3 regions of the Sphingobium sp. FW305-3-2-15-F-TSA7 genome follow, and region 1 is predicted to be linked to each of the others. Evidence: predicted binding sites of a transcription regulator. Region 1 holds the regulator's gene; each other region holds the start of a gene.
What was found. The regulator LexA, encoded in region 1, represses DNA repair genes until DNA is damaged. The targets are predictions, from matches to a motif close to GTTCCNCNCTTGTTCT.

Region 2: AC3WN8_RS10655 (putative DNA modification/repair radical SAM protein) is a predicted target of LexA. The motif match lies at 821-836, and genes of this name have one in related genera.
Region 3: recA (recombinase RecA) is a predicted target of LexA. The motif match lies at 1,180-1,195, and genes of this name have one in related genera.

The regions. Positions count from the first base shown of each region.
Region 1 is NZ_JBYSZM010000010.1:82,870-85,073, forward strand. It holds gene AC3WN8_RS09970 (ComEC/Rec2 family competence protein) at 1-420, shown strand, start outside; gene lexA (transcriptional repressor LexA) at 576-1,241, opposite strand; gene AC3WN8_RS09980 (molybdopterin molybdotransferase MoeA) at 1,365-2,204, opposite strand, start outside.
Region 2 is NZ_JBYSZM010000011.1:47,649-49,852, reverse strand. It holds gene AC3WN8_RS10660 (AAA family ATPase) at 1-700, shown strand, start outside; gene AC3WN8_RS10655 (putative DNA modification/repair radical SAM protein) at 839-2,083, shown strand; gene AC3WN8_RS10650 (hypothetical protein) at 2,165-2,204, shown strand, end outside.
Region 3 is NZ_JBYSZM010000021.1:95,848-98,051, forward strand. It holds gene recA (recombinase RecA) at 39-1,106, opposite strand; gene AC3WN8_RS17280 (serine hydrolase domain-containing protein) at 1,302-2,204, opposite strand, start outside.

The DNA.
Region 1 (2,204 bases):
GCAGGCGACTATGTCCGCGACATGCTCGCCGAAAGCGCGGGGTTCGAGGGTGAACTGGCCGATCTCGACGCCGTGCGCGGGGCGCAATGCAGCCGCGACGCCTGCACGATCGAACTGATCCGGGGCACCAAGCGCTGGCGGCTGCTCGCCACGCGCAGCACCTATTTCGTCGATCCCGGCGAATTGCGCAAAGCCTGCCGTGACGCCGATATCGTGGTCAGCGAGCGCTGGCTGCCCGACTGGTGCGCGCCGCGCTGGATCAAGGCGGATCGCGCTTTGCTGGCGAAGACGGGCGGATTGACCATCGATCTCGCCGCCGGCCGGATCGAGACGGTCAAGCGCGCGGCGGACGATCACCCCTGGGCCGATCCGCCAAGACCGGCGGCGGCGATGCCGGCGTTTCGGCCCAATCCGTCATAGGTGTCATCGGGAAAATGGCGGCATTCAACGTCCGTCATTGCGAGCGGAGCGGGCCGAAGGCGGCCGCAGGCCAACCAATCCAGGGATGCATCAACCACTGGATTGCTTCGTCGCTTCGCTTCTCGCAATGACGATGTGGTCGAAGTCAGTACCCCTCAATAGCGCCGCAACAGCCCAGCCAGCTTGCCCTGGACCCGGATCTGGTCGGGCCGGTAACGCTGCGGGTCATAAGCGCGATTGGCGGGGTCGAGCCGAACCATCGCGCCTTCGCGGCGGAAATATTTGAGCGTCGCTTCGCTTTCGTCGACCAGAGCGACGACGATCTCGCCGTCGCGCGCCACGTCGGTGCGGCGGATCAGCGCGTAATCGCCGTCGAGAATCCCCGCTTCGACCATCGAATCGCCCGAAACCTCGAGCGCATAATGGTCGCCGGAGCCGAGCAGCGCGGCGGGGACGGAGAGCATGCTCTGGCCCTCCAGCGCCTCGATCGGCATGCCCGCGGCGATGCGGCCGTGCAGCGGAATCTCCAGCACGTCGTTGGCGGCGATCGGTATATGGCGCGGTGCGGCGGGCGCTGTCTGCTTCTTCACGGGCTTGGCGGCCGCACGCTCGGGCTGCTTCAGCACTTCCAGCGCGCGGGCGCGGTTGGGCAGGCGACGGATGAAGCCGCGTTCCTCGAGCGCGCTGATCAGCCGATGAACCCCCGATTTCGATTTGAGATCGAGCGCCTCCTTCATCTCCTCGAACGAGGGGGACACGCCGGTTTCCTCCAGCCTGTCGCTGATGAAGCAGATCAATTCATGTTGCTTGCGCGTGAGCATCGCATGTTCTCCGATGGAACGAACGAAGAACGTGTAGGAAACATCGGAGGGCGCGTCAAGCCGGAGCCTGATCGGTTGAGGTGGAAGCGCAAAGCGCTGCTTCCGAAAGCGTGAATCGGGCTCTCAACTTATTGCCAAGATTTCCGCCATTTCTCCGGCATCCGCTGCAGGAGCGCCCGCCGCACGGACGATCAGCGCGTTGGCGGAGGCGAGCGAGACCATCGCCGCGCTGTCCTGTTCGGTCGCCTGGATCACTTCGCCATTGGCCCACAGGCCGCGCAGATATTCGGCGCGGCCGCCGCATGCCGGCAATGGCGCGCCCAGCCTGACGCGATGGGTGGGCGGCAACGGATCGGCTGCGCCCTGCAGCGCGCGCACCAGCGGCAGCAGGAACAATGTCGCGGTGACGAAGGTCGAAACCGGATTGCCGGGCAGCCCGACTATGATCGCGTCGCCAAGCTTGCCGGCGAGCAGCGGTTTGCCCGGCTTCATCGCGATCTTCCAGAAATCGAGCGTCCCGCCGATCGCGTCGAGCACGGGGCGCACCAGATCGTGATCGCCCACCGACGCGCCGCCCGAGGTCACGATGATATCGGCACCGCGCGCGGCATCGAAGGCGGCGGCCAATGTGTCGAAATCGTCGCGCACGATCCCGCGATCGTCGACGATCGCGCCGTTGGGCTCCAGCATCGCGCGCAGCATGATCGCGTTCGATGCGGGAAGCTGTACGCCAGAGACCGGCTCGCCGGGGAGCACCAACTCGTCGCCCGTCGAGATCAGGGCGACGCGCGGCCGCCGTCCGACGCTCAGCCGACCATATCCGCCCATCGCGGCCAGCCCGATCCGTGCCGCCGTCAGCAGCGCGCCGTGTGCGACGAGGCGCTGGCCCCGTGCGAAATCGCTGTTGGCGGCGCGCACATGCTGGCCATGTCGGCGTGGGCCTTCGCCCGTCAATATCAGCGT
Region 2 (2,204 bases), on a different contig from region 1:
GCCGCGTGAAACGGCGAAGCCGCTGCTCGATCTCGACCTGTTCGAGAGCGATCCGCCGGTGGCCGATCTGATCGAACGGCTGACCGCACCCGGTGCGCCCGTTGATTTCACGATGCTGCTCACCGGCCCGCCCGGCACCGGCAAGACCGCGCTGGTCGGCCATGTCGCGCGCGGGCTCGATCGTCCGCTACACGTCAAGCGGACGTCGGACGTACTGAGTAAATGGGTGGGGGAGACCGAGCGCAACATCGCCGACGCCTTTGAGGATGCACGGCGCGAGGGTGCGGTGCTGCTGTTCGACGAGGTCGATTCGCTGCTATTCGATCGGGCGGACGCGACGCGGTCGTGGGAAGTGGCCCAGGTCAACGAATTGCTGACCTGGCTGGACGGGCACGGCCTGCCGGTGTTCGCGGCGACCAACCATCCCGGACGGCTCGACCCCGCGGCGCTTCGGCGTTTCGTGTTCAAGCTGTCGCTTGGGCCGCTGTCACGGGCCCGCGCGGCACGGGCGTTCGAACGCTTTTTCGGCATGCCGGCGCCGACCGGCATGCCGATGCCGGAGAATCTGACGCCCGGCGATTTCGCCGTGGTGAAGCGCCAGCTTCGCTTCAGCACCGGGCTGGAACCGCATGTCGTCGTCGCGCTGCTCGAAGCCGAGGCGCGCGCGAAGCCGGGCATGGCGGGGCGGATCGGGTTCTGAAGTGGCTCGGAACCACGGCAAACAAGGGATATTCGGTGATGATCCGGTTCGATCCGAACTGGATCATCGCCGACCCGATCCGCCTTCGGATTGATCAAAATCAGCGACAGGCGGACTTTAAGAACATATAGTGAACACATGTCCCAGCTCGATGTCCGCCAGAAGCTCGAAATCCTTGCCGATGCCGCCAAATACGACGCGTCCTGCGCGTCGTCGGGAACGGTTAAGCGCGACTCGGCCAGGGGCAAGGGGATCGGTTCGACCGAGGGCATGGGAATCTGCCATGCCTATGCGCCCGACGGCCGCTGCATCTCGCTGCTCAAGATCCTGCTGACCAACAGCTGCATCTTCGACTGCCATTATTGCATCAACCGCAAGAGTTCGAACGTGCGGCGCGCGCGCTTCACTGCGAAGGAGGTGGTGGATCTGACGCTCGCTTTCTACCGGCGCAACTATATCGAGGGGCTGTTCCTCTCCTCGGGCATCATCCGATCGTCCGACTATACGATGGAGCAGATCGTCGAGGTGGCGCGATCGCTGCGCGAGGATCATGATTTTCGCGGCTATATCCATCTCAAGACGATCCCCGACGCCGATCCAGACCTGATCCATCAAGCAGGGCTTCATGCCGATCGCATGTCGATCAATGTCGAGCTGCCCACCGAGCGCGGCCTCAAGCGGCTGGCGCCCGAGAAATCGGGCGTGCGGATCGAAGGGGCGATGGCGGGGCTGAAGGCCGCGATCGTCGATACCGCCGATGCGCGCGCGCATTACAGGCACGCGCCGGATTTCGCGCCGGCCGGCCAGTCGACCCAGATGATCGTCGGCGCAGACGCTGCGACCGATGGCGACATCGTGATGCGTGCGAACAGCCTTTACGATCGTTTCGCGCTACGCCGCGTCTATTATTCGGCATTCAGCCCGATCCCCGATGCCAGCGCGGTGCTGCCCTTGCGTCGTCCGCCGCTGATGCGAGAGCATCGGCTCTATCAGTCCGACTGGCTGATCCGCTTCTATGGATTCGCGGCCGACGAGGTTGTCGCCGCCGCCGACGATAGCGGCATGCTGCCGCTCGATATCGATCCCAAGCTTGCCTGGGCGCTCAAGCATCGCGATCGCTTTCCGGTCGACGTCAACCGCGCGCCGCGCACGATGCTGCTCCGGATTCCGGGGCTGGGCGTGAAGGCGGTGGACGCGATCCTGACCGCGCGGCGCTGGCGCCGGCTGGGCCTTGCGGATCTTGCGCGGCTGACCGTCTCGGTCACGAAGCTTCGACCGTTCCTGATCGCGGAGGACTGGCGACCGGTCGCTTTGGCCGATGCCGCGGACCTGCGTCCGCTGGTGAGGCCGAAGCGCAAACAGCTGGAACTGTTCGACGCATGAGCGATTCGGATCGTCGCATTCATGCCGTCTTGCCATGGCGCTCCGACTCGGCTTCATTAGGGCCGAGTCGAGGGAGAAGACATGGCATCCCAACCGTTCGATCGCGATATCTGGAAGCGGC
Region 3 (2,204 bases), on a different contig from region 1:
GCGCGACGGGCCTTCCCTGTGCTTGAAGCGTAAGCCGATCAGATATCGTCATCCGCTTCGGGTCCGGTCATCATTTCCTCGGCAACCTTCTCGGTGCGCGTACGGATCGCGGCCTCGAGCTTGGCGGCCAGTTCGGTATTTTCCTTGAGGAAGGTCTTGGCATTCTCCCGACCCTGGCCGATCCGGACCGAGTCGTAGGAGAACCAGGCACCCGACTTCTCGACGAGCCCGGCCTTGACGCCGAGATCGAGGATCTCGCCGATCTTGGAGACGCCCTCGCCATACATGATGTCGAATTCGACCTGCTTGAACGGCGGCGCCACCTTGTTCTTGACCACTTTCACGCGCGTCGTGTTGCCCACGATATCGTCGCGATCCTTGATCTGGCCGGTGCGACGGATGTCGAGGCGGACCGAGGCGTAGAATTTCAGCGCATTGCCGCCCGTCGTCGTCTCGGGGTTGCCGTACATCACGCCGATCTTCATGCGGAGCTGGTTGATGAAGATGACGATGCAGCGCGAACGGCTGATCGAGCCGGTCAGCTTGCGCAGCGACTGCGACATCAAGCGCGCTTGCAGGCCGACATGGCTGTCGCCCATCTCGCCCTCGATTTCGGCGCGGGGCACGAGTGCCGCGACCGAATCGACCACGAGCACGTCGATCGCATTGGAGCGCACCAGCGTGTCGGTGATCTCCAGCGCCTGCTCACCCGTGTCGGGCTGAGAGACGATCAGCTCGTCGATATTGACGCCCAGTTTCTTCGCATAGACCGGATCGAGTGCGTGCTCGGCATCGACGAACGCCGCGGTGCCGCCCATTTTCTGCGCCTCGGCGATGACATGCAGCGCCAGCGTCGTCTTGCCCGAGCTTTCCGGGCCATAGATTTCGACGACGCGGCCGCGCGGCAGGCCGCCGATGCCGAGTGCGATGTCGAGCCCGAGCGATCCGGTGGAGATCGCCTCCACCTCCATCGCTTCGCGCGAACCGAGCTTCATCGCCGATCCCTTGCCGAACGCGCGGTCGATCTGGGCGAGCGCCGCCTCCAGTGCTTTCTGCCTGTCCATATTTCCCTTGTCGGATTCGATGAGCTTGAGTTGTGCCGCCATGGCCCGCCCTTTCCGTAGATGGATCGCGTGTTGGGTTCAACGCATGATGGCGATGTATATGATTTGTTCTCATAGAACAAGAGTGGAACATAATTTTGTTCCTCCAATGTTCCAAAGCAAAGGGGCGAGGCGTTTCCGCCCCGCCCCAATGGCCCAAAAGGCGCAGGCGTCCGGCACTGCCGGACGCCCCGTCCTTCAGAAATTCGCGCCCAGGCTGATCAGCTTGAATACGAAGGCGACGAAGAGCAGCATGAAGGCTGCAAGCGCCAGCAGCACGCTCCACGTCTTGGCAAACCAGCCGCGGCGCGCCTTGAAGATCCGCAGCGCATTCCAGACCGCCAGCCCGAACAGGCCGGGGATGACGAGGATGCCCAGGATCTGCAGGAACCAGATGCCGGCGGCCGGGGTCGTCCCCTCGAAAGCCACCGAGATCAGATAGATCCAGCCAAGCGGAACCGCGAGCGCAAGCCAGCAGAACAACCGCACCACGCGGTAGGCAGAAAGGTCGCGCCCGGTCAGGTTCAGCGCGGCGCCATAGCGCCGGCGGGCAATCGCCCCGATCGGCCAGGCCAGCGCCGTCAGGGCGATGACGATCAGGCTGGCGATGAGCAGCGGCAGCACCCAGGCGGTATCCTTGTACCAGGGCGCCCGGTCGAACACCATGATCGGCGCGATCGGACCATAGGAGACGCGGACGACCTTCCCGTTCTCCACCTTCGCGCCGAACAGTTCGCCGTCCTCGATCGATCGCCAGATGAACGGCGAAACCTCGACCCATTTTCGCGGCGCGCCACCCAGGGTGGTGAACGCGTCGACCGAAAGCTTGCCATCCTTGTCGGTCGTCACCTTGAGCTGGCTCATAAGTCCCAGCATGGCCGCGAAATTCTCGACCGGCGCACGGCTGCTCTCATAGGTGCCGGCAACCATCGCGGCATGTTCCTTCGCCGTCGGCAATTCGGGCGGCAGCGCCGAATCCTTGGCGGGGAAATAGCGATCGGCGAATTGCCGGAACAAGGCGGTCCGGATCGGGCTGATCGCACCGTCCTTGCCCACGCTGTTCGCGGAAATATAGATGCCCACCTTTTCCTGCGGGAACAG